Regions from separate parts of the Rhodococcus sp. NPDC049939 genome, predicted to be linked through region 1. Evidence: riboswitches for the same ligand, from Rfam matches in the RefSeq annotation. Region 1 holds a riboswitch; the other holds the start of a gene.
What was found. A riboswitch is a leader RNA that binds a small molecule or an ion and turns the genes downstream of it on or off. The one in region 1 is predicted to bind glycine.

Region 1 (15,394 bases):
CGGACTCCAGTTGGCGCACAGAGGATTCCAACAAGGCGTCTTCGTTGCCGAGGAGATAGCGGGTCTCCAGCCGCTTCCAGTGGCCGAGCACCTCATTCCTCGCGTGACGTATTCGCACCCCGAGGTCGCGTCTGTCGGACTGAGTGAGGATGCTGCCAGGAAGTGGTACGGCGACGTCACCACCGTCGTTTACGACCTTGCAGGCAACGGCAGGAGTCAGATTCTGAAGACCTTGGGAGGGGTCAAGGTCGTGCGGATCGGAGGCAATGGTGCGGATGGGCCCGTCGTCGGAGTGCACATGGTCGGCGACCGGGTTGGTGAACTGATCGGTGAGGCTCAACTGATCGCGGCATGGGAAGCGCTGCCCGCTGACATCGCCCCCTTCTTGCACGCGCACCCGACTCAGAACGAGGCGCTGGGCGAGGCGATCCTCGCACTTGCGGGAAAGCCGCTGCATGCGCACAACTAGTGAGGCGCAACTAGTAGTTGACAGTTGTCAAGAAACCTACGCGAACACCGTTCCAGTGCAAACGGATTCAGTATCCGCAAGGACACTGATCAGCTACCGAGAAGGCTACATTCGGCAGCTGACGGGATGGGAACCGACTTCGTGCAGGTTGACCACCACCATGTTGTTGTCGATCGGGCTGTTGTCCCGCCCCAACCCATCGATGACGGTGCGGTAGTCGCTGCCGTCCAGAATCGTGCGATACCGGTGGTGGAAGTGTCCGTGCCACAACCGTCCGGGGCGAACCTGATCCACGACATACCGCAGCTTGGCGCGGTTCGCCTCCGATTCGGCAAGTTCCTCTGCGGGAAAGCCGTAGCGGTCACGGGCCATGCCCGGGACCTCGATACCACCTGGGCAGTCGTGGCAGAACATGACATCCGCCGGTCCGCCGTCGACGGCAGCACGGACGTCGGCATCGCTGATCTGTTCCTGGGGCCACCACGACTTGCCCTCGGTACGTAGGAATCGGTCGATCGAATGGGCGCCGCCGAGGGCCAGGCAACGCGTCTGACCCCAGTTCCAACGCAGTCCGCGTGGGAGGTGCACGATCCGCTCTCTCAAGTAGCGCAATCGGTCTTCGGCAACCGGTTGCGCAAGAAGCCAATCGAAGTCCTCGTGGTTGCCCTCGACGAACCCCAGGACCATGTCTTGGGCTGCGAGGGCCTGGTCGATACCGTCGAGAAAGGCTTCTTTGAAGCTGTAGCCGAAGTCACCGAGGTGGACGAGGATATCCGCGTTTCGCTTTGCCGCGTGCACGATGACCTGCCGGCCGAAATCGGTGTTGGCGTGCCAGTCACCGGCGATCGCGATCCTGCGCGGTGTTTGGAAGAAGCGGCCTCGCACCTTTTCTCCGCTAGCTGCACGGTAGGCGCGAAGCGGCGTCGACGGCTGGCTGAACGTTCGGGATGCGCGGAGGGTCGGTTGTCCGAGGCGATCGGTCTCACGCGATGGTGTTGGTGACATCAAGAAGGCTCCTTCCTGGCATCAAAGGAGCCGTCGACCTCGAAGACCAGGTGTTCGGGTAGACACAGCAAGCCTAGCGAGTAGGGAACCCGTCGCTCATTGTCAGTCTATGCTTCGCCGAGGTCGCGTGAGGGCGGATTTTGGTCTAGAACGGGTTCCAAATCGCGCAGGGGGCAGCCGAGGACGTGCGAGTGCCTCGCTTTACTTGGCGGCGATCAGGTCGACCGCGCGAATGCTGGGATCCTTGGCGAGCAGCTCGGGTCCGATCAGGTTCAATGCTTCCGGGATGGGCCCGGTCAGGTGCGCCTGGCGACCCTGTTCGTCGCTGAATGTGTCGAATATGCCGTACGTGGTCTCGCTCAGTTTGAACGCGTACCAAGTCACGGTGCCGCTCTCTTCCGCAGCCAGGGCGCGTCCCTGTTCGAGGAACGCCGCCAGTTCCTCGCCCTTGCCCGGCTTGGCCTCGAGCAGGGCCAGTATTCCCCTGTCGATCGCCACAATGCCTCCTCATACTGGGGTCTTCGAGTTTGTTCACTCATCACGCTATTGGGGCGGTGCCCGAAGTGGCGCGTCGGAAGCGCCACGTTTGCTACCGTTTTCGCCATGAGGGTGGCGGTTTTGACCGTAGACGGCGTCTTCGACTCGGGCCTGAGTATCGTGCTCGATGTACTTGCGACGGCAAACGCTCTCCACGACGGTATCGAGGCAGGCCGGCCACCCTTTACCGCTGTTCCGGTCGCGGTGGGGCCATCGGTCCGTACCGGCCACGGGTTGGTACTCGCCACCACACCGTTGGAAGACATCGTCGAGCCGGCCGATGTGCTCATGATGCCCGCCATCGGGGTGAGGACCCCCGCGCAGATCGTCGACGTGGTACGCGGACATCCTGCGCTGGACTGGGTGGTAGAGGGCCGACGCTCGGGCGCTGCCCTCGCCGCGGCCTGTAGCGGAACCTTTTTCTTGGCCGAGGCAGGGATTCTCGACGGGTTGACGGCGACGACGAGTTGGTGGCTCGGTCCAGCGTTCCGCGCCCGTTATGCCCGTGTCGATCTCGATGAGCGCCGCACACTCACCCACGACGATCGGGTGACGACAGCCGGTGCGGCTTTTGCCCACATCGATCTGGCACTGACGATTGTCCGGCAGCACAGCCCCGCGCTGGCCGATCTTGTGGCGCGGTACCTCCTGATAGGAGACAGGCCCTCTCAGGCAATCTTCGCAGTGCCGTCGCTGCTGGCCACCGCTGATCCCACGATGATGGCATTCGAACGTTGGGTCCGTGATCATCTCGAAGAGCCGTTGCCGGTCAGCGTTGTCGCACGTGCGATCGGCGTGAGTCAGCGAACACTTCAGCGAACGACGGCCGCTGTCGTGGGCATGTCGCCGATGGAATTCGTTCAAGAAATCCGGCTCGACCAGGCAACGTTCCTCCTACGCACCACCCAGCAGAGCGCCGATGCGATAGCCCGAGCCGTCGGCTACCAGAACGCCGCCACACTACGCGCACTGATCCGACGTCGACGTCACACCAGCATCACTGAAATCCGTCGTGGCAGTAGCCAGTTCGGATCAGAGCATCACCGTGGTCGAGCAGCGATTCACGTACGGCACATGTAGAGACGCAGTCGGCGTATGGAGGCTTTCGAAAGGTCGGAATCCAAGTCAGTCTTCCGGTTGAGCGATATTGACCATCCATGAGATACCGAACTGGTCAATACAGGCACCGAAGTCGTCCCCCCACATTTGCTTCTCCAACGGCACGGTCACGGTGCCATAGCGGGAGAGTTCGACCCAGTAGCCGCGAAGTTCGTCGGCGTCGTCTCCGCTGAGGCTCACAGAGATGTTCGTCCCCGGATTGTGCTCCACTGCAGGGGGCGTGTCTGCGCCCATGAGCGTGAACCCGTTCTCGGATTCGAGCATGGCGTGCATGATCTTGTCGGCACTCTCGGCGTCCGGTACTCCGAATTCACCGAACGTGGTCACCGACAGATTGCCACCGAAGACTCCCTGATAGAACTCCATGGCTTGCCGGGCGTTGCCTGCGAAGCTGATGTAGGGATTGAGACGAGAGGTCATGGACATGCTCCTTCGACGTGGCAGATCCGACAGGACGACGTTACAACGAACGGTTGGCGTGGTGTGTGGAAAAGGGGTGCACCGCCGGCCGGTCTCCCGAACTCCCGCAGCCGGGTGTGTCGGTACCGTGGGTGTGTGAGCACAACACCTGTCGGAGACCCGAGGGCTCTGCTGTTCGATGTTCAGGGAACCGCCACCGACTTCCATTCCACGATTTGTCGCGAGGCGGAACGAATCTGTGGTGACCGATACCCTGATGTCAATTGGTCGGAATTCGTGAATCGATGGCGCGCTATGTATTTCGATATCACGTCCGACATCGGCGGCACTGAGGACAAGTGGATACCAGTCGACTCGGTCTACAGGAGATCGCTCGACGTGCTGCTCGAAGAGGACGGACTCGACGGCATCGACCCCGACGAACGTGCGGAACTGAATGCGGCTTGGCAGTTGCTCGACCCCTGGCCGGATGCCGCCACGGGCCTTTCGCGTCTGCACGGTAGGTTCGTCGTAGCCGCTTTGTCCAATGCCGATGTGTGTGCCGTCATCAACATGAGCAGACACGGACAATTGCATTGGGATGCAATATTTTCCGCAGAGATGGTCAAGGCGTTCAAGCCGGATCCGCGCACGTATGCGATGGCGTGCCGTTATCTGGGATGCGATCCGGGAGAAGTGATGATGGTGGCGAGCCACAAGTACGACATCCGTGCTGCAGGCGCCTTCGGAATGCAGACCGCATTCGTCGCCCGCCCGGACGAGTTCGGTGCGGATGCGAGCCCGGATATCGAGTATTCGGACGAATTCGACATCAACGCCTCGGATTTCTTGGATCTGGCGACGCAACTAGGCTGCTGACGTGCCGGCGGGGTTTTGGCATCGCCCTACCCAACAGCACGGGACAGGCGCATAGTGAAACGGTGGACCAGGCGACGAAAGGACCATCGTGGATCACAGAGCCCTGTTGACTGACGCATTCGGCCGCATCCAGGAGGACGTGCATGCGGCACTGTCCAACCTCCCGGCCGACGCCCTCACATATCGGGTGGACGAGGACGCCAACTCCATCGCTTGGCTCGTCTGGCATCTCACTCGTGTGCAGGACGACCATGTTGCGGGGGTTGCGGGTAGCGAGCAGGTCTGGACCTCGGCGGGCTGGGCAGAACGCTTCGGCCTTCCGTTCCCGACGAGTGAGATCGGCTACGACCAGCCTCCCGCTGACGTGCCCCTGGTGACGGCATCGACCGATCTGCTGCTCGGCTACTTGGACGCGGTCCATGCCCGCACCGTCGAGTATCTGCAGACGATCAGCGAGTCCGACCTCGACGAGATCGTGGATGAGAGCTTCGATCCTCCAGTCTCTCGCGGGGTAAGACTCGTCAGCGTCGTGTCGGACGACCTTCAGCACGTCGGCCAGGCGGCGTACGTTCGCGGGGTCTACGAGCGGCGTTGATCCTCGGTCTCAGGCGAGTTGATCTAGCGCGATCTCCTGGGCGATATCAGTGGTTTGGCTCCAGCGCCTTGGGACTCGAAAGCGTCCACGGACCGATCTTCTCGGCACGCCAACTGCCTCGGCGGATGGTGAGCCGCCAACACTGTTCTTCCTATAGGGGGTTCGATGAAATCGACAGGACACACGCATCCTCTCGGCCTGCTCCACTCTGATATTGCCGCCTGGAATTCCCTTCGGGCGCTCGGTGACTCGGAGAGCGTCAGCCTCGTCGACGCCTGTCTGGCGGGGACGAACCTGGCGGGGGCGAACCTGGCCGGCGTGGACCTCGCCGGCGCCGACCTGTCGGGAGCCGATCTCACGGATGCCAGCCTCACGGGCGCCGACCTGACCTCGGCCGAGCTCGTCGGCGCCGACCTGGCAAGAGCTGATCTGACCGGCGTGATCGCTCACGATGCCAACTTCACCGGCGCGTACCTCACGCGGGCCCGTCTGCGGGATGCTGACCTGACGATGGCATATCTGACGTCAACCTTCCTCGGGTACGCGGATCTCGCCGGAGCGAACCTATCCGGCGCGTACATGACCGGCGCATATCTCGGTGATGCCGACCTGTCCGGCGCCATCCTGACAAGCGCCTACCTGGCGAAGGCCAACTTGGCCGGGGCGAACATCGTCACCGCTGTCCTGGACGGTGCCGATCTCACAGAGGCCACCATGCCGGACGGCACGTCGGTCGACTGACAACCCGACCGTCATCAGTTCGACCGAGACGACGACGGCCACCGATATCATCGGGTTGTCAGTCGTGACAGGCCCTAACAGGTTTCTCCGATCGGAGGGGCGCATACGTGAGGTCCGGCGTTCGCGCATGGCCCGCGCTGTACCGCATCACACCACCGGACATCTCACCCGACCAACGAGGCGAGTTGTCCGGGTTGTTGCAGTACGCGAGAACTGCGGACCCCTGCATCGTCCAACTCCGGCTCCCGATGTGGTCGCTGTTCCAGGTTCGGGACATGGCCGCCGTTGTGTCGGCTGGGCCACTGAATCAGAACATTCAGCTGATGATCAATGCCGACGTCGATGGAGCTCGGGCCATCGACCGGTGTGGGGTGCATTTGAAATCCGCTCAGTTGATGGCCACCTCCGCGCGGCCGCTCCCTGCCGATCGGCCGGTCTCCGCGAGCTGCCACAATGCTGAGCAGCTCGACCATGCGGCCGCACTGGGTCTGGACTTCGTGACCCTCTCCCCGGTAGCGCAAACACAATCACACCCCGATGCCTCACCGATGGGTTGGCACCGATTCCGCGACCTCGCTCGTGCATGCCCGCTGCCGGTCTACGCATTGGGGGGCATGTCGCCGAATCATCTGGCGGTCGCGGTAACCAATGGCGCCCATGGTGTCGCAGGTATCCGCGGATTCTGGGTACCACAGTCGCCTGCATCTCCTGCCTGACGGAAACCTTGCTTCCTGAACGTCTTGCGCCGGATTAAACATGCGTTTAATGTATTGAACATGCGTTTAACGAATGACGATGCGGGGGACTCACGGAGTGATCTGACAACCCGCGCCCGGATTCGGGATGCTGCGATCGCAGTGTTCGCGGAGTCCGGCTTCACTGCTGGGTTGCGGGCCATTGCAGCCGCAGCGGGGGTGTCGCCGGGCTTGGTGAATCATCACTTCGGGTCCAAGGACGGGCTTCGCGCAGAATGTGACAAGTACGTCCTCGATGTCATTCGCAGGCGCAAGGCGGAGGCGATCGCCACGCCCGGCCCCGCCCAGGCAATGAAGGACCTCGCCGAGATCGACGAGTATGCCCCGCTTTTCGCTTACATCGTGCGAAGCTTCCAGGCAGGCGACGGACTCGGTGAATCCCTCTTCGAGCAAATGGTCCAAGACGCCGAGCAATATCTCGAAATGGGAGTGGCATCCGGTCAGGTACGCCCGAGCCGCGATCCGGCGGCCCGGGCGCGGTATCTAACCCTCAACAACGTCGGCGCGATGTTGTTGTACATGCAGATGCGCATGCACAGGGACACCCCGATCGACTATCGCGAAGCAATCCGAGACTTTGCCGGCGACCTGGCGTTGCCAGCTCTCGAGCTGTACTCGGAAGGCTTGTTTTCCGATTCGTCGATGCTCGATGCCTACCTGGCCACCGAAGACGTTGCCGCCCAGTCGGAGGACGCAGAGACAAGACAACCCGATTCGACCACCGAGGAGCAGAAGTGAGACCGATCATCGAAGTGCGCAACCTGGTGAAGACGTTCGGACGAACCCGCGCGTTGGACGGACTGGACCTCGAGGTCCGTGAGGGTGAGGTACATGGTTTCCTCGGTCCCAACGGCGCAGGCAAGTCGACCACGATACGCGTTCTGCTCGGCAGCTTGCGAGCCGACAGCGGTGAGACCACTGTGTTCGGACGGGATCCCTGGCACGATGCGGTCGCACTGCACCGCGACATGGCCTACGTCCCAGGCGATGTCACGCTCTGGCCTTCCTTGTCAGGAGGGGAAACCATCGATCTTCTCGGGCGAATGCGTGGTGGGCTCGACGAAACCCGTCGACACGACCTGATCGAGCGTTTCGACCTCGATCCGGGGAAGAAGGGCCGGACCTACTCGAAGGGAAATCGACAGAAGGTGGCGCTGGTATCGGCGTTCTCCTCCAACGCGCGCCTGCTGCTGCTCGACGAGCCGACTTCTGGTCTGGATCCGTTGATGGAGAAAGTGTTCCACGAGTGCGTGGCCGAAGCCGGTGACCGTGGGGTGACGGTTCTGCTGTCCAGCCACATCCTTTCCGAGGTGGAGGCGCTCTGTGAGAGGGTCACCATCATCCGAGGCGGGCGGACCGTCGAATCCGGTTCGCTGGCATCGATGCGGCACCTCAGCAGCACGTCGATCAAGGCCGAACTTATCGGCGAGCCGGGAGATCTGAGTTCCATTGAGGGCGTGGCAGATATTCATCTGGACGGGTCGACGCTGAATTGCCAGGTCGACGGCGAACATCTCGGTGAGCTCATTCGTGTGCTCGGCGGAATCGGTGTTCGTAGCCTGGTCAGTCAACCGCCCACTCTCGAGGAGCTCTTCCTCCAGCACTACGAGATCGATGACGCCCCGAAGTCCGACACATCGGAGAGGGTCTCAGTATGAGCATCGCCACGACTCCTCGCGCCCGGGCCGTCGAACCCGTGCCGACATCTGCATCGGATTTCACTGGGACACTCCACTTTCTGCGATTGTTCATCCGCAGAGATCGGATTGTTCTTCCGCTATGGATTCTGATCTTCGCAGCCACGCCCGCAACGTATATCGTCAGCACCGTCGCCATCTACACCACTGCAGACCAACTCGCGACGTTCGCTGCGACGACAGCGGCCAGTCCCGCGCAGATCGCAATGTTCGGGCCGATATTCAGCTCGAGCCTGGGTTCCGTCGGGTTGTGGAAGGCGGGCATCTATTACACGCTGATCGCGCTGGCAGTCATTCTCACGTTCATCCGCCACACTCGTGCCGAGGAGGAGAACGGCAGGGCTGAACTTCTCGACTCCACTTCCGTCGGACGGTACGCCAGTTTTACCGCGGCGCTCATTTTGACTGGCGGTGCCTCGGCCGTCACTGGGATACTCTGCACAGCAACCTTGTTGACGCAAGACGTTCCAGCGGCCGGATCAGCTGCCTTCGGTGCTTCGCTGGCCTGCTCTGGTCTGGTCTTCACCGGCGTGGCCGCCGTGTCGGCGCAGCTGAGTGCCGGCGCCCGCGTCGCTCGCGGCGTCGCGCTAGCGGTGCTCGCTGCGGCTTTCGCGTTGCGGGCGGTGGGTGATGCTGGTTCGGGCACACTATCCTGGTTCTCGCCCCTCGGTTGGGCCCTGCAAATTCGTCCGTACGCCGACGAGCGTTGGTGGGTAGTGCTGCCCAGCCTTGCTGCGACAGCCGTACTCGTCTGGGTGGCGTATGTTCTCATTCAGCGTCGTGATGTCGGAGCAGGACTGATTGCCGAGCGGCCTGGCCCCACGACCGCATCGCCGACGCTGGCAGGAACTTTCGGGCTGGCGTGGCGGATGCACCGGGGCACGTTCGTGGCTTGGACGGTGGGTCTCGGGCTGTACGGCCTGCTCATCGGCAGCGCTGCCAACGGGATCAGTGGACAGTTCGGTGACAGTCAGGAGATTCGCGACATGATGACCCGGATGGGTGGATCAGCGTCGCTGGAAGAGTCGTTCATCGGCTACGCCTTCACGATGGTCGGGATTGTCGCGGCGGCGTATGCGATCTCCGCGTCGCTGCGTCTGTACGCAGAGGAGAACGCCCAACGCCTCGAATCAGTGACTGCCGGCCCGGTTGGCCGTGTCCGCTTGGCGGCGAGCCACGTTGTTCTCGCGTTGCTCGGACCTGCGATCGCGGTGGTGGTGGCCGGAGCGACGGCAGGATTTGCCTACGGCGTTTCCACCGACGATGTGGGAGGGGCCGTGCCCGCCATCGTCGGCGCGGCCCTTGTGCAGATTCCTGCAATCTGGATGCTCGCAGGGGTCACGGTCTTCTTGTTCGGTGTGATGCCGCGGTTCACACCCGTGGCGTGGGCAGTGTTGGTGGCGTTCCTCCTGATTTTCTTGGTCGGATCGATCGCGCAGTTCCCTCAGGCGGTGCTCAACCTCGAGCCGTTCGGCCACACGCCCAAACTGCCGGGCGAGGAGTTCCAGGCAACACCGATTCTGTGGCTGCTTCTCATCACCGCAGTGCTGATCGCGGTGGGTTTGACCGCGTTCCGGCGGCGCGACCTGCGCTGAGATCCAGCTGGCCGTGCGTAGCGGCATAGCTCACCAGCTATGCCGCTATGGTGCAACCGCATACGAACGTACGTATTTGCGCGAAACGGTATCCGCGTCAAGCGCCGCCGGCAGGATCTTCGGAGCCGCTCACGGGTTGGGGCTGCAAAGGCATTTGCTCCTGATCCTGGTGTGGTGGCTGGATCTGCTCTCGATGAGCAGCAGCCGTGGCGTGAGCGATCCCTCGTGGTCGCCCCTGTCGTACCCACATGATGTACATCGCCGCGGCCAACAGCAGCGAGGCTGCCAATGACACCATCGGTCGGCCACGTGCCAGGTTGACAATCAGCGTGAACGCAACGACCGCAGCGCCGAACAGATTGACAAGCAACCAGCCCGTCTCGGCTTCTCGGTGGGAGAAGCGCGCCATTGCGATCAGCCCCATCAGGAAGCTGATGAATACGGCCACGGCGTAGTAGAGCACTAATCGTTGATCTTGCGCCCCGCCGGCGGTGGTGATCGCGAGGGACAGGATCGCGAATACGACCACTCCGAAATACGGGGTGTAGTGGCGGTTCGTGCGACCGAGCGGGCGCGGAAGAATCCCGAGTTCCCGGCCGGAATCGTCGGTGCGGCGAGAGAGTGCTTTCAGTAGTCCGGGTCCGGCCTGAAAGGACGACGACGCTGCCGAGAGTAGGAGCAGGGCTGTTGCACCCTGGAACAGACCGTAGACGGGTGGAGGTACCGAGGCTTTCGCAACGTCGGCGATGAGCGTGGAGCCTGTGTCGGGGATGTGTCTACCGAGATGAACGGTTGCTGCAGTCAAGCCGATGGTGATTCCGCCGACGATTGCGAGCGTAAGCCACAACGTGATCTGGCCGAATCGGCGGCGTCCGTCGTCGTCGAGCTGGCCCAGTTGGGAGATGGCCGAAGACGGGGCTTCCACTCCGGTCGCCAAGGCCATCGCGACTGGGAACGCCAAGGCAATCGACAGGGCGGGCGTGTGAGGTGCCCGGGCGACAGTGTCGGCGGTGTTCATTGGAGTGGTGAATGCACCCACGATCACCAGTACGGCGAACACGATGAATACAACCGTCAATACAGCGAAGACCGCCCGGCCCAGATTTCCGAACCAGGTAGCACCCGCGACGAGCAGAATCAGTCCCACCGCCAGCGGAATTCGCCACCCGGATAATTCCGGCGCATAGTCGATGATCGCCGATGTTCCGGCAGAGACACTGATGGCGATTGTCAGAACGAAATCGACGATCAGCGCCCCGATGGGTAGGAACGCCCATCCCTCGCCGAATGCATCACCCGCTGCCGCGGCGGCGTCTCCCCCCATGGGGTATCGCGCGACCAATCTTTGATAGTTGACGATGATGAGGCAGATGATTGCGACTACCAGCGCCATCGTGGCCATGAGCAGTCCGAGGTCGCCGCCGAGCGCCCGCAGGGCCGCTTCGATCGCGTATGCCACCGACGACACCGGATCGGCCATGACAGTGAACGCAAACGCGAACAACAAGACCGAATGCGAGGCCGAAAACCGGCGAAGCCTTCCGCTGCCTGGTACACGTCGCCCGGGGTGCGCGAGGCCGGACGTGCGTGCCGAGAATCCCTCCATTGCACCGTCCTTCCAGAACCGCGACTACTTCGAGCGGTGCTTCCGGGATTGATTCGTTTCCCAAAACACCTGAATCATTCCTACCGAATAATCGCGTTACTGGCCGTTCTGGTGCGCCGCCCCGCTCCTCACGACCGGTAGGCACGGCGACCGAGCGGCGGCTCCGCGTTGCGGTTCGGATTGCGACCAGGCGCGTATCGTTCCCTCGAGCGGCCAGTTGGTACCGGGCACGCGGAGCAGACGTCATCAGGCGCAAGTGAGGGGAACTCAGGAGAACCATGCCCGAACCGCTCGAGCCCATGAACATGATCGTCCAGCCACCGAGCGGTCGACCCCGGAGAAGCCCGCTGTGGGCTGCCACCATCGGAGTCGGTGCAGCCGCTACCGTGTTCCTACCTGCGTTCGTCGACTGGACGTGGTGGTGGAGTGCTGCAATCGCTCTCGTTGTCATCGGCGCCGTCGAGCTCGGCGATAGATTCCTTCCGAAGACCTTTACCACTCGAAACTGACGTGCTGAACAACGCGTGCCCCGAGATCGAGAAGATCCCGGGGCACGCATGCGTTCAAGAGCGTCGATAGAACTGTGGCGAGGCGACCACGAACGGCTCCTTCTTGCCACGAATGTCGACGGTGAGTGCGGTGCCGGGTTCGCGGTGCGCGACGTCCACGAATGCGAGCGCGATCGGGTGTCCGAGGGTCGGCGACAGGGCTCCGGAGGTGACCGTGCCGACCGTCCCGCCGTCGGCGTCGTGGACGGTGTAGCCGGCGCGGGCGGCCCGGCGACCGCCTCCCTCGAGTCCGACCAGCACTTTCTGCGGGGCTTGCTCGGACAGTTGCTGCAAGGCGTTGCGCCCGACGAAGTCCTTGTTCAGGCGGACCACTCTACCGAGCCCGGCTTCGAACGGATTCGTCTCCAGGTTCAGCTCGTGGCCATAGAGTGCCATGCCGGCCTCGAGGCGAAGGGTGTCCCGGCAGGCGAGGCCCGCAGGCACGCCCCCGCGCTCGGTGGTGGCATCGAGCAGCGCGCGCCACAACTGCACAGATTGAATGTTCGGTACGTAGAGCTCGAATCCGTCCTCGCCGGTGTAGCCGGTGCGGGCGAGCAGGACGTCGACATCCGCAACCACCGCGCGCGTCACGGCGTAGTACTTCAACTCAGCCACCGCTTCCGCCTGCTGGCCGGAAACGAGAGCCTGGACGATGTCTTGCGCGGACGGTCCCTGTACCGCAATCAGCGCGGTTTCCGAGGACTGGTTGTCGACTGTCGCCGAGAAGTTCTCCGCGCGGGCCGTCAGCTCGCGGTACACCGCCGATGCGTTGGCGGCGTTGGCTACCACCAGGAAGTGCTCGTTGGTGAGTCGGTAGACGACGAGATCGTCGATCACGCCACCGTCTGAATTGCACAGGAGCGAGTACTTGGCCCGGCCGACCGCGATCTTCGAGAGTTCACCGGCCAGCGCGTAGTCCAAGAGGGCGCCGGATTCCGTTCCGGTGACAGCGATTTCCCCCATGTGCGAGAGGTCGAACAGGCCGGCCTTGGTGCGGACCGCGTGATGTTCGGACAGCTCGCTCGAGTACTTCAGCGGCATCTGCCACCCAGCAAAGTCGGTGAAGTGGGCGCCGAGCGCACGATGCTCGGCGAGAAGCGGGGACTCGGGGGTCGTGGTAAGGGTCATGCGAGGGCCTCCTCAGGGGTGTCGGCTATCGCCGAAGAATCGGGCACACCTCCCCGCTCTGTCCTGGAACCTGAGAGATTGGGCTACCGCAATCGCGGCAAGCTCTTCACCTTCGGTAAGCACCGGCCTAGCTGATGCTGTTCTCCAGAGTTGCCTCTTCGCTGCGGTGCTGGGCCTGAGAGATTCCCGGGGAGGAAGTTGCTCCTACGGCACCTCTCGAGATGGAGGTTCTCCCGCTGCGTGTCCACGGCGTCTTCAATTGTGACTTGCCAAACAGTACACCGCCTGCGTGTTTCGTCAGTGCTTGACCTCGAGCGCAGAGAGGTCGTCGTCAGCTGACTGTGCCTTGCCGTCGTCGGCCGCTGCCCGATTGCCCGCAGTCCGCGCTCGAAGGAACGCAGGACCCCACCAATTGGCCTCACCCATGAGCTTGACCAGGGCGGGCACGAGCAGCATCCGCACCACGGTGGCATCGAGTGCGAGGGCGATGATCATCGCCATTCCGATGAACCGCATCGGCGTCAACTCCGAGAGAGTGAAGGCACCGGTGACGAGGATCAGCAGTGTTGCCGCGGCGGTGACAACGCGGCCGGTTCGGGTGGCACCCACGAGGATCGCTTCTTCGGTTGTGGCGCCGGCCTGTTTGGCCTCGACCATCCGCGAGATGAGGAACACTTCGTAGTCGGTGGACAGTCCGAACACCACCGAGATCACCAGGACCACCATTCCCGCCGGCAGGGGTCCTTGGCTGACATCGAAGACGTCGACGAGATGGCCGTCGTAGAACACGAGCGTGAGGATGCCAAATGTCGCGGCCAGACTCATGAACGCCACCGCAACCGCCTTGATCGGCAGGACGATCGAGCCGAACGCCAGGAGCATCAGCAGGAATGTGGCGATAGCCATGATGGCGAGCATCACCGGGAGCCAGGTGATGATGGCATCGACGCCGTCTGCGGTGATTGCGGTCAGGCCGCCGATCTGAACGCTGATCCCTGCTGGTGTTTCGAGGCCGCGTATCTGCTCCACTACCTTCATCGCGTCCTGCGAACGGTCGGGAACGGAGAGACGTGCCTGTATGACGGTCATGTCATCTTTGCTGCCGGCGAAGATGACGTCCGTGACGCCGTCGACTCCCGACACGTCGCGATGTAGTTGGCTGATCGCGGCCGAGGTGGGCGTGGCGCCGTCCGTACTGCGGGCGAGGATGATGACTCCGCCGTTGGCGGCGGGCAATTCCGCGGCCAGGCTCTCCGCGCCGAGACGGGCGGAACTGTCCGGGGGAAGCGCGGTGTGATCGACATCGCCGAGCTTGACACCGAGTACCGGTGATGCGACCAGCAGAAGCACGGAGACGATTCCGAACGCCACCGCACCGGGGCGGCGGAGTACGGCGCTGGTGATCCGCCCCCAGAACCGCCGCGCCCTGGCCTCACCTCGCTCGAATGTGTCCTTGCGCCAACTCCACTTCCCGATACGGTGGCCGAGCAGAGCGAGCGCCGCAGGCAGTGCCGTCAGCGATGTCGCTGCGGCCACGGCGACGGCCGACATGGCGCCGAATCCCAGAGACTTGAGTACGGCTTGCGGGAAAACCAAAGTTCCGGCAAATGCACACATGAGCAGCAGTGCGGAGAACGCGATGGTGCGCCCGGCAGTGCTCAGAGTTCGGGTGAGCGCGGATTCGACGTCGGCGCCGTCGCGGGCCAGCTCCTCCCGGAATCGGCTGACTATGAATAGTCCGTAATCGATGGCCAACCCGAGCCCGAGCAGGGACGCGATGTTGACGGCGAAGACGTTGACGTCGACGAACTCGGAGATCAGCCGCAGCGAGGCCAGTGCGCCGAGAATGGACATGAATCCGACGGCCACCGGCAGGGACGCGGCCACGAGGCCGCCGAAGACCACGACCAGAACCGCGAGCGTGACCGGTAGTGACAACATCTCGGCGAACAACAGATCGCGCTCGGACTGTTCGTTGATTTCCTGAGCGAGAGCAGTGAACCCGGTGATCTCGGCGTCGATACCTGGCACGGTGAGGTGCGGTGCGATGTCGGTGAACGCGGCGAGGCGTTCGTTCTCGTCTCCGGCAGCGAATACCAGTGCCAGTGCCTTGGTGCTGTCTTCGGAACGCAGGAACTCTGCGCCGATCGGGGTGTTCCAATAGGTGACTACGGGGCGGTCCAACAGCTCGGCGTCGATCCCATCGATGCTCCGGTGTACTTCGTCGCCCAGGTCGTCGATGCTGTGGCCGTCCGGAACTGTGTACACGGCCACCACATCCGGTGTCTGCCGTCCGACGTGCTGCTCCAGGAGTTTCTCGA
Region 2 (15,394 bases), on a different contig from region 1:
GACCAGGACAGGCAGATCGAACCGGACTCGCTGACGTGCGGACTGGTGAAGCGGTGTGTCGAACTCGGCGTCGAAATCCGCGAGTACACCCGCGTCAAGAGCTTCTTCACCGCCGACGACACCTTCCGGGGCGTCGTGACCGAATCAGGCGAGGACATAGCTGGTGACACCCTGTTACTGGCGGCAGGGGTATGGAGCGGCCCGCTATCCAGGCAGCTCGGCGCGCCTGTGCCGATCCGGCCGGGCAAGGGGTACAGCATCGACTACAGTCCGGCGCCGGTGCAGTTGAACCACTCGCTGACACTCGAGGACGCGCGGGTGGCCGCCACGCCCCTGGACGGTTTCCTGCGATTGGCGGGGACCATGGAGTTCGGCGGTTTCGACGAGCGCGTCAACGCCACCAGAGTCGGGGCCATCCGCCGCGCCGCCGCCGAGAACCTCGACGGCTGGGACGATCCGCCGGGCGCCGCGATTCCGTGGGCCGGACTACGCCCGATGACCCCCGACGGTCTGCCGGTCATCGGGCGGCTGGACCGATTCGCGAACGCGTACATGGCATCCGGGCACGGCATGCTCGGCCTGACGTTGGCCCCCGGCACCGCCGAACTGGTCTCGGCTCAGATCCTCGGCGCCGGAGAGCGTTCCGACGCGTCCGACATCGCCGACATCGTTTCCCCACAGCGGTTTTCGTCGCGACGACGTGTCCGCTGACTCCACCACCGTCCCCAAGATCACCTGAGGAGCACCACCATGGTTGAACAGTTCACCGGCATCCTGGCTGCCGTCGTCACTCCCTTCACCCACGACGGGTCGGCGATCGACGAGGCCGGCATCAAGCGGCAGGCAGACCATATCGTCGGCAACGGCATACACGGCCTGGTACCTGGCGGCAGCACCGGGGAGTTCACCACGTTGACCTCGGCGGAGCGGAAGCGCTCCGCCGAGGTCTATCTGGAGGCCGCTGCGGGCCGGGTGCCCGTGGTCGTCGGAACCGGCGCCCTGAGCACTGCCGAGACCGTCGAGCTGAGCAGGCATGCCAGCGACGCCGGGGCGGCGGCCGTCATGGTCGTGCCGCCGTTCTACAACGCGCCGTCCTTCGCCGAACTGCTGGCGCATTTCGGCGCGGTGTCCGACGCAATCGACGTGCCGATCATGTACTACAACATCCCTTCGGCGACCGGGGTGAACCTGACCCCCGACCAGTTCGCCGAACTGGCCCGCAAGACTAGAGTGACCTGCTTCAAGGACACCGGAGGCGACGCGGTGGCGTTCACTGCGATCCAGCAACGCCATGCCGACACGATCACCGCGCTCAACGGGTGGGACACACTCACATTCTCCGGTCTGGCCTCTGGGGCCAAGGCCGGCGTGTGGGGTGCAGCCAGTGTGATCCCGCGACTGTGCGCCGATCTCTACGAGGCGGTCGCCGTCCGTGGTGATCTGACAGCCGGCCGGGAGCTGTGGACCAGGATCCATCCGATCTGCGAATTTCTGGAGGCGCACAACTACGCCTGCGGAATCAAGACCGGCCTCGAGCTGATCGGCCAAGGCGCGGGTCCGGCCCGTCGTCCGGTACTGCCGCTGGCTCAGGAGCACCGCGACGAACTCGCCCGCCTGCTCCAGGCAGCAGGCGTGGCCGTGGTCGGGAATTGAGCGCCGCGGTCATGACCGACAATGTCTCGCTGCAGTTCATCTCGGGACAACGGTGCGTCGGGAGCTCTGACGAGGAGCTGACGATCGTCGACCCCTCAACAGGACACACTCTGGCCACCGGACGGTCGGCGTCCCGGGCAGACGTCGAGGCAGCAGTTACATCCGCGCGCACCGCCTTCCCGGGTTGGTCGCGCACGACGCCGGCTCAGCGTGCCGAACTGTTGCTGCGCTGGGCCGATGGCGTCAGAGCACGCAGTGACGAATTCGTGGCGTTGGAGAGTCGCAACGGCGGCAAGGCGATCAAGCTCGCACAGGGCTTCGACATCCCGGGCGTGATCGACAACATCTCGTTCTTCGGCTCCATCACCCGCAACCTCGAGGGCAAGGCGAGCGGCGAGTATTCCGGTGACCACACCTCGTCGATACGGCGCGAGCCGATCGGCGTCGTCGGCTCCATCGCACCGTGGAACTACCCGCTGCAGATGGCGGCCTGGAAGATCTTGCCGGCGATCGCTGCGGGCAACACCATCGTGCTCAAGCCGAGCGAGCTGACCCCTCTGACGACGCTGCTGTTCGCCGAGACCGCAGTTGCGGCCGGTATTCCTCCCGGTGTCATCAACGTCGTCACCGGGCGCGGTGACCCGGTGGGGCAGGCACTTGTGGAACATTCCGACGTCGCCATGGTGTCATTCACCGGCTCCACACGTGTGGGTCGGCAGGTTGCAGCCGCCGCGGCGGGCGGCGTCAAACGAGTGCACCTCGAGCTGGGCGGCAAGGCACCGTTCGTGGTGTTCGATGACGCCGACATCGAAGCGGCCGCGCGCGGCGCGATGGCCGGTGCGCTGATCAACGGCGGGCAGGACTGCACTGCTGCCACCCGCGCCTATGTCCAGCGGCCGCGCTACGACGAATTCGTCAGCCGGGTCACCGAGCTGATGCGCGGTGTCCGAGTCGGACCGACCGATGACCCGGCAACCGACATGGGCTCGCTGATCTCACTGGCTCAGCGCGACAACGTCGCCGCGATGGTGGAGCGTGCCCGTGCGTCCGGCGCGAAGGTGCTGTGCGGTGGTGTGGTGCCCGAGCACGCACCAGAAGGCAGTGCCTACTACGACCCGACCTTGATCGTCGATGCCACACAAGATTCCGAGATCGTGCAGAACGAGATCTTCGGACCGGTGCTGGTATGCCTACCGTTCGACGCTGACGACGACGGGCTGGCTCTGGCCAATGACACCCCCTACGGTCTGGCCGCTTCGGCGTGGACGACCAATGTGTTTCGCGCGCAGCGTGCCACCCGCGAGCTCGCTGCCGGCTGCGTGTGGGTCAACGATCACATTCCGATCATCAGCGAGATGCCGCACGGCGGGTACAAGGCCTCCGGCTTCGGAAAGGACATGTCGACCTATTCGTTCGACGAGTACACCAACATCAAACACGTGATGTCGGACATCACCGGCGCCGCGCACAAGCAGTGGCACGACCTGATCTTCACCACCTGAGCTCGAGCACACCATGGAATCAGTAGTTGTCGGAGTGGACCGCAGTGATGCGTCACGGCGGGCAGTGAAGTTCGCGCTGGACCGAGCGCACATCAATCACTGGCAGATCAGGGTCGCTCACGTCATCAACTGGTCGCGCTTTTCGTTTCCCACTCTCGAGGACAATGCGGCACGTCCCCTCGTGCGCAAAGCTGAGATCGAGCGCGCCCAGACGGACGTCATCGACCCCATATTGGAGTGGATCGCAGACCATGATCTCGGAGATGTCGATGTGAAATCGGGCATCTATCACGGCCGCCCCTCGGAGGTGCTTGCCGATGTCGCGCGGAACGAGGGCTATGACGCCATCGTCGTCGGCCGAATCGGCGAATCGAATCTTCGAACAGCCATATTCGGCAGTACAGCGAGCCGTCTGGTGCAATACGCCACCGTCCCCGTGGTGGTCGTGCCGTGATGACGATCGCAGCCAACGTGGCCACCACATCCGTTCTCGCTCAGGGAGGTGTGGACGAGACTCTCAACCGCTACTTCGGATCGTTCGCCGAACGGGTCGCCGACATCATTTTCTACTCTGTGCCTCTATTCGGTGCCGATGTACCCCTGATCGTGACGTGGCTGGTCATCTGCGGCGTCTTCTTCACGCTCTGGCTCAAATTCCTCAACGTCCGCGGGATGATGCACGCCATTGCTCTCGTTCGCGGCAAGTACACCTCGCCCGACGCACCAGGCGAGGTGACGCACTTCCAGGCCTTGGCCACAGCGGTCGCCAGCACGGTAGGCCTCGGCAACATCGCGGGTGTCGCCGTTGCCATCACGATCGGCGGTCCGGGGGCGGCCTTCTGGATGGTGCTGGCCGGCTTCGTCGGCATGTCCACGAAGATGGCCGAGTGCATGCTCGGGGTGAAATACCGCAAGGTACACGATGACGGCTCGGTGTCCGGCGGGCCGATGTACTACTTGCGTCACGGATTGGCCCAGATCGGGTTTCGTCGGCTCGGATTGGTGCTGGCATCCGCATGGGCCTTGTGCATGATGTTGGCTGCACTGGGCACCAACGCTTTTCAAGCGAATCAGGCCACCGCGCAGCTAGTGAGCGTAGCCGGGGACGGGGCGCTCGGCAACGCACTGGGCGGTAATCGCTGGATCATCGGACTGACCATGGCTGTAGTTGTCGCCGCCGTCATCATCGGAGGAATCAAGTCGATCGCCCGCGTGACGAGCGTGCTGGTGCCGGTCATGGCGGTCATCTACTTTCTCGGGTGCCTGGTCGTGATAGTCGTCAACCTTAGCGCGCTTCCCGCGGCGGTCGGCGAGATCGTGGCGGGTGCGTTCTCACCCGAGGGGGTCGCGGGCGGTGCGATCGGAGCGCTGATCGTCGGGTTCCAGCGGGCAACCTTCTCGAACTCGGCCGGTGTCGGCGATGCGCCGATCGCGCACTCTCAGGTCAAGACGAATCGTCCGGCTACCGAAGGCTTCGTCGCGTCCCTTGAACCCTTCATCGATACGATCGTGATCTGCTCGATGACGGCGCTGACGATCGTCGTCACCGGTGTCTTTCGGGATGCTGACGCCCTCGACGTCGATGGAGTGACGCTGACCTCGAGGTCGTTCGAATCCGTGGTCTCATGGTTTCCCTATGTGCTCGCGCTGGCGGTCCTACTGTTCGCCTTTTCCACCATCTTGAGCAACTCGTTCTACGGGATGAAGGGATTCGGCTACCTGTTCGGCGACAGCCGTACAGCCGAAATGGTGTACAAGGGAATATTTCTGGTGTTCACCGTGATCGGCGCGGCGTCGGCCCTGGAAGCGGTGATCCTCTTCGCCGACTCGATCTTCTTCCTCATGGCGGTGAGCAATGTCATCGGGCTCTATTTCCTCGCTCGAGTCATCCGCCCCGAGTTCGTCCAGTACTGGGCAAAATTGAAGGCCGGGGAGTTCGATCGGGTGTCCGTAAATTCCAGTTGAGCGCTCGAACGATCTCAACGCTCAGGTACGCCACTTCGCCCTGTCGGTTGACGTAACGCCACATCCGGCTGGTTCGTGCGACTAATCTCACCTTCTGTGACCATCTTCGAGACGATTGCCCGCAAGCTCGACCGCACCGGTGTCGACCCAGTTCGGTGGCACGCCCCCACACCGCCGCCGCTCACAGGGCTGCTCGCACCCAACAGCGCCCTCGACGAGGCGCATCGGTGGGCGCTCCCTTCCGGCGAGGGCCCCGAAGATGTCGCCGTCGATCACGACGGCCGGGTGATTACCGGTGGCAACGACGGGCGGATTTGGCGGTTCGACGATCAGGGCCGGGCCGCTGAACTCGCCAATACCCACGGACGGCCACTCGGCGTGGAGGTTCTCGACGACGGAAGGTTTTTGGTCTGCGATGCCGAGCGGGGTGTGCTGAGGGTCGATGAGAAGGGTCGAGTGGAGGTCCTGGCGGAATCAGCGGCGGGACGTCCGGTCGTAGCGTGCAACAACTCGGCGGTGGGCCGAGACGGCGCCGTGTACTTTACTGACTCCTCAGCGCGCTTCACGATTGCCGATCACCGCTACGACCTCCTCGAGCACCGGGGGACCGGTCGACTCCTCCGCCTCGACCCCCGCACGGGAGAAACTGATCTGCTGGCGGAGGGACTCCAGTTCGCCAACGGCGTCGGGCTGGCCTCGGACGAGTCGTTCGTGCTAGTCGCAGAGACCGGCGCCTACCAAATTTCCCGCGTCGATCTCACCGGTCCGGCGGAAGGTTGCACTTCGCTGTTCGCAGAGAATCTCCCAGGAATCCCCGACAACATGACATCCCAGACACCGGACGGGCTGTTCTGGGTCGCGCTGTACAGCCCGCGGATGAAGCTGTTGGACATGATCGCGCCCTACCCGACGCTGAGGATTGCGGTGGCGAATCTGCCCGACGCCGTCCAACCCGACCCCGAGCACGCCGGCTGGGTGATCGCGCTGGACGCTCACGGCGAGATCGTGCGCAGCCTCCGTGGCGGGAAGGGCAGCTATTCGCCGATCACCGGCGTGCGTGAGCACGACGGGTGGCTGTACCTGGGAAGTTTGACCGCAGATTCCATCGCTCGCGTCCCGATCCCACTTCGATAGTTGTCGACCTCTCCGGCGACACGGGTTGAGCAGCAACGCGCTGTGGACCGGCCGACCACCCGTTGTGGAAGAGTAGCGGTGGCGGTGCGACGATCATCCGCAGGCGGATGCGGCAATCGAAGCTGGGGAGGACTTGGTGAGTTCGGTGGACGGGGACGCTGCGCTGTCGGACCGGATTGTGACCGTTCCGAACGTTCTGAGCGTGGTTCGACTGCTCGGTGTCCCGCTGTTCGTTTACCTGCTACTGGTGACACAGTCCGATGGTTGGGCGCTCGCGATCCTGATCGTCAGCGGATTCACCGACTGGCTCGACGGCAAGCTCGCTCGGGTACTCGACCAGTCGTCGAGACTCGGTGCGCTTCTCGACCCTTTCGTCGATCGCCTTTACGTCGTCACGACGCTGGTGACCTTCGTCGTACGTGGATTCATCCCGTGGTGGGTGGCAGCGATCCTGATCGGTCGGGACGCGATTCTCGCTCTCACGCTCGTCGTCTACCGCCGACGCGGCCTGCCAGCCCCAGAGGTGATGTACCTCGGAAAGGGTGCGACTTTCCTCCTCATGTTCGCGCTGCCCACGATCCTGGCTGCGCAAGGTGACTGGAGTATCGCAACCGTGGCGCAGCCGCTAGGCTCTGCACTCCTGATCTGGGGCACGGTGTTGTATGTCTGGACCGGTCTGCTCTACGTAGTGAATGCGCTCGACGTGATGCGGACGGTTCCGGTGCGCGGCGGGGTGGGCAATGGACGAGAGGTCCGCTGATGAAACGGACAGATTCCGGCGTTCGCAGGAATCCGGTGCCGTCGCTGCTCAAATCGCTCATGAACGATCATTTGGACCCCGGATATCGGGCTGCGGCGCGAGACAGGCAAAAAGGCCATTTCCGATCGTCGAGAGGCGGTCGGCAGGTCTGGATCGTGGTCGGTGCGTTGCTGGTCGGCCTGGTCCTGTCGGTCGCCTACCGGCAGGCTGTCGAACGACTTCCGGCAACGGCACAGGTTCGAACCGAGATTCTGCGGAAGGTTCATGATGTCGAGGACAGTGTCGGCGCCCTCGCAGCTACTCGCGACACGTTGACGTCGCGAGTCGATGATGCTCGCGACGCGGCGCTGGAAGGCGACGCACGAGGAGCTTCGCTGCTAAATGAGCTTCGCGAACTCGAAGGTGATGCTGCCGTCGAGGCGGTCCAGGGTCCAGGGTTGACGGTCACCCTGACGGACCCTCGAGCTCGGCGCAACCTCTCGGATTCGTCTCAGCGCAGTGTCGAAGGGAAGTCTGTTGTACTCGATCGCGACCTCCAGTCGGTGGTCAACTCGCTGTGGGCGAGCGGCGCGGAGGCTGTCGCGGTCGGCGACGTGCGGATCGGACCAGCGGTGACGATCAGGCAGGCAGGTGGTGCGATGCTGGTGGACAATCAGCCGGTCTTCTCGCCCTACGTGGTGTCGGCGATTGGTCCGCCGGGCCCACTGCAGACCGGATTCGTGGTCAGCGACGCATATCTGCGGATGTCGGGCGTGGCGCAGTTGTACGGTGCCGGTTTTTCTGTGGCAGAGGCTGACGATCTCCACCTGCCCGGTGCCCCTGTACGTGAAATGCGAGCGGCCCGGTCGGTGGGAGCACCGTGACACTGTGCAGTCGTGAGACTGTGCAGTCGGCACCGGGCAGTCGGATGGAGGAAATGCACAAGTGAAGACGTTGGTGAAGGCCGGTCCTGCGATCTACGGGGCGGTCGCGTTGCTGGTGGGAATCGCACTCGGGGTGATCTTCAGCCCGCAGGTGCCGGACTCGGTGCAGCCATACCTGCCAATCGCCGTAGTGGCCGCGCTCGACGCGGTGTTCGGCGGGCTGCGTGCATATCTGGACGAGATCTTCGACTCGAAGGTGTTCGTCGTGTCTTTTGCGTTCAACGTGCTCGTGGCGGCGCTGATCGTGTGGCTCGGTGATCAACTCGGCGTCGGAACGCAACTGTCGACAGCAATCGTGGTGGTACTGGGCATCCGGATCTTCGGCAACGCGGCAGCACTGCGGCGTCGCCTGTTCGGGGCGTGAGCGAACTGTGAGCAGATATGAGGGCAGACATGAGCTGCGCCGAGGCCAGGGGGCGGCCCCGCAGCGTCCGCAAGTTGTCTTCGCGCTGCTTGCCGCGATCCTGATCGCGGGGCTGGGAGTGGCAATCGTGACGCAGGTGAAGAGCACAGATTCCGGAGACAGCCTCGACACGGCGAGTCCCGCCGATCTTCTGGTCGTTCTGGACACGCTGAACCAGCGCGAGGCGGCTCTTCGACAGGAGATCGCCTCGCTGGAGCAGACCTTGACAACCCTGCAACACGGGGGGAGTTCGGAGGCTGCACTCGATGAGGCGCAGGCGCGGTTGACAGCACTGTCGATTCAGGTCGGCATCGCCCCGGCCACCGGACCCGGCGTGACGATGACTATCACAGACCCCAACAAGGGGGTCGGGTCGGAGGTTCTTCTCGACCTCGTGCAGGAATTGCGGGCGGCGGGAGTCGAGGCCATACAGATCCGGGGCGAGGGAAGTGCACCGATCCGCATCGGCGTCGACTCGTGGGTATCGGGATCGCCCGGTGACATTTCGATTGACGGTCGGCAGGTGAGCGCTCCCTACGGTGTCGTCGCCATCGGGGACCCGCCTACTCTTGCGGCGGCTCTCAACATTCCAGGAGGTGTGGTCGACACCGTCGCGCGCAGCGGTGGACAGCTGAAGATCGAACAATCACAGCAGGTCACGATATCCGCCTTGCGAGAGACGAAACCTCGCCAATACGCTCTTTCAGAAAATTGATCCCCATCCGCCCGCGGATTGCCATCGAAAGGAAAGCCTCTGTGAGTGAGCTCGAAATTCCCGCCGATCGTCGGTACACCCCCGAACACGAGTGGGTCGAGCGGACTGGGCCGACGACGGTACGCGTCGGTATCACTGATTTCGCACAGTCCCAACTCGGCGACGTCGTGTTCGTGCAGCTTCCGGCGGTCGCCGAGGAGGTGAAGGCGGGCGATTCTCTCGGAGAGGTCGAATCCACCAAGAGCGTGTCCGATATCTTCGCTCCGCTGACCGCGAAAGTCGTTGCGGCCAACACTGATTTGGACGATCGTCCGGAACTCGTGAATTCCTCGCCCTACGCAGACGGGTGGCTGGTCGACCTCGGTGTCGACGACGAGGCAGCGCTCGACTCGGCCCTGGCGCAGATGCTGGACGCCGTCGGCTATGCAGATATCACGGCCGGATAGTCTACGGCGGACCCACGGAGCGGTTCTCGAGCGGATTCGGAAGGCTCCTGCAGCCCCGATACCGGGACCGCCGGAAGAAGTGCTACCTGAATACCGGTTGGTAGGGTTTCGGCCGCCCGACCCGCTACACGCGCGGGCGTGTGCAGGGTACGGTCGAAGTGAACGCATATGCCGGGTCGGGGTGCAGGTCCGTAGTTTGAGCGTGGTCGTGGCAGTGTGCGCAGAGGTAAATGTGCACGGGAGATCGAATTATGTAGTACCCAGTGGCATTGCGTAGTCCAGCGAATCTTGCTGGATGATCGAACTAGGAGGAGAAACGGTGAGCGAGAACGGCAACGACGCGGTATTCGGGGAGACGCCGGCGGAAACGACGTCGGTCTTCCGCGCGGACTTTCTCAATGAGCTCGACAACTCCTCGACGAGCCAGGCTCCGGAAGCTCCGGTGTCGGGTGTGGAGGGACTGCCCGCAGGCTCGGCTCTGCTCGTTGTCAAGCGAGGCCCGAATGCAGGGTCGCGTTTTCTGCTCGACCAGCCGACGACGTCGGCCGGACGGCATCCAGACAGCGACATCTTCCTCGACGACGTGACTGTCAGTCGTCGTCACGCGGAGTTCCGTCAGGAGGAAGACGAGTTTCAGGTGGTCGACGTCGGAAGCCTCAATGGCACGTACGTCAACCGGGAGCCGGTCGATTCGGCTGTGCTGGCCAACGGAGACGAGGTCCAGATCGGAAAGTTCCGACTGGTCTTCTTGACCGGGCCTCGGGCCACCGCCGGTGGTTCGCAGATCGGCGAGACGTCAGCGGGTGCAGGTAGCCAGTGACCGCCGCGCGGCAGCAGGCGCAATCGGGAATGTCGATCGGCTCCGTGCTGGACCGGTTACGCCCCGATTTTCCCGATGTGACGATCTCGAAGATCCGATTCCTCGAAGCCGAGGGTCTCATCAGCCCTCAACGCACACCCTCGGGATATCGGCGCTTCTCGATCGCAGATTGCGAACGGCTGCGTTACGTGCTGACAGCGCAGCGAGATCAATATCTGCCGCTGAAGGTCATCAAGGAACAACTCGAAGCCATTGACGTAAGTGCTGCGACGGTCGGCGGCGGCGATTCTTCGCCGCGCCGGCCGCGTGCCCTTACGGTGGCTCCGGGCGTGGTGTCGCCCGAAGAGTTCCTGACTGACCGTGAAGTTCGGATCACCCGTGCTGATCTCATCGCTCGTGCCGGAATCGACGAGAAACTCCTGGGTGAATTGATCCGAGCAGGTCTGGTCGTCCCCGGGCCGGCGGGCTTCTTCGACGAGGATGCGGTGACACTTGCGCGGACGGCTGAGGCGATGTCAGCGTTCGGGCTCGAAGTGAGGCACCTGAGGGCATTCAAGCTCGCAGCCGATCGAGAGGCAGCATTGGTCGCGCAGATCGCCGGACCAGTTGCCAAAGGCCGTCACGAGGGGGCGCGCGACAGGGCAGAGGAGATGGTGCGTGAATTGGCGGCGCTTTCTCTGACGTTGCACACCTGTCTGGTGAAGTCGGCGGTTCGGGGCGCGCTCGACCGATGACGTGAACTCGGTGCCCGTTCCCATCTCGGTTTTCCCAACAGCGCTGTGCTCGAACGGCTGTACGGTCGAAGCGTGGGCACGAATCGAATAGAATCCTGATATGGCATGGTGTGCCGGGTACGAATGATCTAAGGGCGGAGGCAGACGCGATGAGCGAAATGCACGTAATCGGCGTTCGTGTCGAGCAGCCCCAAAATCAACCCGTGTTGTTGTTGCGCGAATCCGAGGGCGAACGGTATCTACCCATCTGGATCGGCCAGACCGAGGCCACGGCGATCGCTCTCGAACAGCAGGGTGTCGAGCCGGCACGTCCACTCACTCACGACCTGATCAAGAACCTGATCGAAGCCTTCGGTCGTACCCTCAAGGAAGTTCGTATCGTCGACCTCCGCGAGGGCACGTTCTATGCCGACCTCGTATTCGACGAGAACATTCGCGTCTCGGCTCGGCCTTCGGACTCGATCGCCATCGCACTCCGGATCGGGGTCCCGATTTTCGCCGACGAAGCAGTCCTCAGCGAGGCGGGTCTGGTCATGCCGGACGAGCGTGAGGACGAGGTCGAGAAGTTCAAAGAATTTCTCGAGTCGGTTTCACCTGACGACTTCAAGGCTACGGACGGTTAGGTCGGCGGCGGACCAACGCTTGGGCAGGGCAGTAACGGTTCAGGTTCACTCGGCGCGTTGCGTTGACCCCGACTAGCCGGAGTCATAGCGTTCGCTGTAGTGATTTTCCGTCGTGCAGATCGATTTTCTGCCGTGCGGATTAGGTCGGGCGTACGCTGAATAGGTTCGGGGTACGGACTTGCTCGATGTCACTGGTGGTGCTCGCGCCTGTCGAATGTGGTTGTGGTGTATGCGCCGCGAACATTGACTGCGCGCGTCACAGACGCGCTGATCGTTGGGTTCAGTGCAACGTGCGAGAGGGAGTAGTCAGTTGGGAGATCGGCCGCAGGAAAATGCGCTGAATCTTGCGCCCGGCGACAGCGTTGCCGGGGCGGAATTCAGCTCCGAAGAGATCCAACCGGGTCTCTTTCCGGACGATACCGTGCCTGACGACCTTGTCGGATACCGCGTCCCCATCGCCTGCCAGATCGCGGGCATAACATATCGTCAGCTTGATTACTGGGCTCGCACGTCTTTGGTGGTGCCATCCATTCGCAGCGCTGCGGGTTCAGGCAGCCAAAGACTGTACTCGTTCAAAGACATTCTTGTCCTCAAGATCGTCAAGCGCCTGCTCGATACGGGAATTTCCTTACAGAACATCCGCGTGGCCGTCGATCACCTTCGCAGGCGTGGTGTTCGGGATCTGGCCAGGATCACACTCTTCTCGGATGGGACCACGGTCTACGAGTGCACATCGCCCGAGGAAGTCGTCGACCTTCTTCAGGGAGGACAGGGCGTGTTCGGGATCGCGGTGAGCGGTGCGATGCGCGAATTGACAGGCACCATAGCCGATTTCCCCGCAGAGCGCGCCGATGGCGGCGAGAGCGAGCAGAGCCCGGAGGACGAGTTGGCGTCGCGCAGGAAGAATCGCGCGAACCGCAAGACGGGCTAGTCGGCGCGTCCACTACAGAAGGCGCCGCGCGTAACCGTGTCAGTGGCCTGGCATAGACTGATGTTGCGTCGACGCCGTGCGGGAGAGTTTCGGGCACCGCATGCACTGTCAGCAGTCTTGTGGGGGTCCGGACGCCGAAGGAGCAATACCTCCCCGTCAATCTCTCAGGCAGACAGGACCGTGCGGGCTCCGACGCCTCTGGAAAGCGGTGGGAGCACCCACCCGCCGACGGGGAAAGGGTCGTCATCGCCAACGACGGCACCGAATCTCTCAGGCGCTCGACCCGAGCAGGCGACAGAGGGGGAGGGACGTACCGCCAGGCGGTGCGTGTCCTGATCCTCCGAACTGCTGGGAGTTGTCGTGATCGACGCTGGAAGCCGTACATTCGCCGACCGTCACGTGGGCCCGAATGCTGCGGAACTTGCGCACATCCTCGAACTGATCGGAGCTGAGTCGCTCGACGATCTTGCGTCGAAGGCGGTTCCCGCCGCCATCTTGGACGGGGTTTCGCGTGGAATCGCTGACGGTCTCGACGCATTGCCGACGCCGGTATCCGAACATGAGACGCTGGCCGAACTATCTGCGCTGGCCGCGCAGAATACGGTGGCGAAGTCGATGATAGGACTCGGCTACTACGACACCCTCACCCCGCCCGTCCTGGTCCGGAACATCATCGAGAATCCGGCCTGGTACACGGCTTATACCCCCTACCAGCCCGAGATCAGTCAGGGTCGCCTCGAGGCTCTGCTCAATTTCCAGACGATGGTTGCCGACCTCACCGGCATGGAGGTCGCCAACTCGTCAATGCTCGACGAAGCGACCGCCGCCGCTGAGGCGATGACCCTACTTCGACGGGCGAGCAGGAGCACGTCTTCTAGGTTCGTGGTGGACGCCGACCTCTTCCCGCAGACTCTTGCGGTGATCGAGACGAGAGCGGAGCCCCTCGGTATCGAGATCGTGGTAGCGGACTTGTCCGAGGGACTGCCGGAGGGTGACTTCTTCGGTGTTCTCGGGCAGCTACCCGGAGCATCCGGACGTATCGTCGACTACACCAGCACGATCGCCGCGGCCCACGAGCGCGGCGCCCTGGTGGCCGTCGGTGCCGACCTGCTGGCCCTCACTCTTGTCACACCTCCCGGAGAGATCGGTGCGGATGCGTGCTTCGGCACCACCCAGCGGTTCGGTGTTCCGATGGGCTTCGGCGGCCCACACGCCGGTTATCTCGCCGTGCACACCAAACACGCCCGCCAGTTGCCGGGACGTTTGGTGGGTGTTTCTGTCGACGCCGACGGTGACGCGGCCTACCGCCTGGCCCTGCAGACTCGTGAGCAGCACATTCGCCGGGAGAAGGCGACTTCCAACATCTGTACTGCGCAGGTACTGCTCGCGATTCTCGCGGCCATGTACGCCAGCTATCACGGTGCCGAGGGACTGAAAGCCATCGCTGTGCGCGTTGCGAACATGGCACATTCTCTTGCGGCTGCCTTGCGGAAGCTGGGCGTCACGGTGGTTCACGATCAATTCTTCGATACTGTTCTCGTGCACGTGCCGGGCCAAGCCGCGGACGTTGTAGCCCGGGCGAAGGCATCGGGGATCAACCTCCGGTTCGTCGACACTGATCATGTCGGTATCTCTTGTGACGAGGCCACGACGGAGGCCGACCTGGCAACGGTGCTGGCTGCGTTCGGTGGCGCCGGCGCCGCAGTCTCGCAGGAAGGGATTCCTGTTCCCGATGCGCAACTCCGCGGCTCTCATTACCTGCAACACGAAGCGTTCACCCGGTACCGCACCGAGACCGCGATGATGCGATACCTGCGGGCGCTGTCGGACAAGGACATCGCACTCGACCGCAGCATGATTCCCCTCGGTTCGTGCACCATGAAGCTCAATGCCGCCGCAGAGATGGAAGCAATCACGTGGCCGGCGTTTGCTGGATTGCACCCGTTTGCGCCTACCGAGGACGCCCCCGGAATCCTCCGCATCATCAAAGACCTCGAGGATTGGCTTGTGGCAGTGACTGGCTACGACGCGGTCAGCCTGCAACCGAACGCTGGGAGTCAGGGCGAATACGCCGGATTGCTCGCGATCCGCAACTATCACCTCAGCCGCAACGACGACCATCGAGACACCTGCCTCATCCCGTCGAGTGCGCACGGCACCAACGCCGCATCCGCTGTGATGGCAGGCATGCGCGTCGAGGTCGTCGCATGCCGTCCCAACGGAGATGTGGATGTCGACGATCTTCGGGCGAAGATCGCAGATCATGCCGAACGCTTGGCTGCGATCATGATCACTTACCCGTCGACGCATGGGGTGTACGAGCATGAGATCGCTGACATCTGTGCTGAAGTCCACGATGCCGGCGGGCAGGTCTACGTCGATGGTGCCAACCTCAACGCTCTCGTCGGACTCGCCCGGCCTGGCCGTTTCGGCGGGGACGTGAGCCATCTCAACCTGCACAAGACATTCTGCATACCGCACGGCGGCGGCGGCCCGGGCGTCGGTCCGATCGGTGTTCGCTCGCATCTCGCGCCGTTTCTGCCGGGTCACCCCTTCGCCCCCGAACTCGGCACTGCCGGCCCGGTATCCGCAGCCCCCTACGGCAGTGCATCGATCTTGCCGATCACCTGGGCGTACATCCGGATGATGGGTGCCGTGGGCCTGCGCCGGGCCAGCCTCACCGCTATCGCCTCGGCCAACTACATCGCACGTCGTCTGGACGAGTACTTTCCCGTGCTCTACACGGGCGAGGGCGGAATGGTGGCGCACGAGTGCATCCTCGACC

Region 2: another riboswitch for glycine. It lies ahead of gcvP (aminomethyl-transferring glycine dehydrogenase); the one in region 1 lies ahead of gcvT (glycine cleavage system aminomethyltransferase GcvT).

The regions. Positions count from the first base shown of each region.
Region 1 covers NZ_JBFAMC010000006.1:82,379-97,772, forward strand. Annotated here, with positions in the region: gene lpdA (dihydrolipoyl dehydrogenase) at 1-469, shown strand, start outside; gene AB0I57_RS18670 (metallophosphoesterase) at 575-1,474, opposite strand; gene AB0I57_RS18675 (antibiotic biosynthesis monooxygenase) at 1,676-1,972, opposite strand; gene AB0I57_RS18680 (helix-turn-helix domain-containing protein) at 2,078-3,091, shown strand; gene AB0I57_RS18685 (VOC family protein) at 3,137-3,550, opposite strand; gene AB0I57_RS18690 (haloacid dehalogenase type II) at 3,686-4,408, shown strand; gene AB0I57_RS18695 (DinB family protein) at 4,497-5,003, shown strand; gene AB0I57_RS18700 (pentapeptide repeat-containing protein) at 5,169-5,744, shown strand; gene AB0I57_RS18705 (thiamine phosphate synthase) at 5,852-6,460, shown strand; gene AB0I57_RS18710 (TetR family transcriptional regulator) at 6,521-7,237, shown strand; gene AB0I57_RS18715 (ABC transporter ATP-binding protein) at 7,234-8,157, shown strand; gene AB0I57_RS18720 (ABC transporter permease) at 8,154-9,791, shown strand; gene AB0I57_RS18725 (amino acid permease) at 9,889-11,397, opposite strand; gene AB0I57_RS18730 (hypothetical protein) at 11,676-11,906, shown strand; gene gcvT (glycine cleavage system aminomethyltransferase GcvT) at 11,961-13,073, opposite strand; glycine riboswitch at 13,228-13,319, opposite strand; gene AB0I57_RS18740 (MMPL family transporter) at 13,371-15,394, opposite strand, start outside.
Region 2 covers NZ_JBFAMC010000001.1:2,066,507-2,081,900, reverse strand. Annotated here, with positions in the region: gene AB0I57_RS09235 (FAD-dependent oxidoreductase) at 1-711, shown strand, start outside; gene AB0I57_RS09230 (dihydrodipicolinate synthase family protein) at 751-1,653, shown strand; gene AB0I57_RS09225 (gamma-aminobutyraldehyde dehydrogenase) at 1,665-3,155, shown strand; gene AB0I57_RS09220 (universal stress protein) at 3,169-3,609, shown strand; gene AB0I57_RS09215 (alanine/glycine:cation symporter family protein) at 3,609-5,120, shown strand; gene AB0I57_RS09210 (SMP-30/gluconolactonase/LRE family protein) at 5,217-6,254, shown strand; gene AB0I57_RS09205 (CDP-alcohol phosphatidyltransferase family protein) at 6,391-7,014, shown strand; gene AB0I57_RS09200 (DUF881 domain-containing protein) at 7,014-7,877, shown strand; gene AB0I57_RS09195 (DUF1290 domain-containing protein) at 7,939-8,301, shown strand; gene AB0I57_RS09190 (DUF881 domain-containing protein) at 8,309-9,055, shown strand; gene gcvH (glycine cleavage system protein GcvH) at 9,097-9,501, shown strand; gene AB0I57_RS09180 (FHA domain-containing protein) at 9,821-10,321, shown strand; gene AB0I57_RS09175 (MerR family transcriptional regulator) at 10,318-11,055, shown strand; gene AB0I57_RS09170 (bifunctional nuclease family protein) at 11,205-11,678, shown strand; gene AB0I57_RS09165 (MerR family transcriptional regulator) at 12,016-12,609, shown strand; glycine riboswitch at 12,679-12,800, shown strand; gene gcvP (aminomethyl-transferring glycine dehydrogenase) at 12,970-15,394, shown strand, end outside.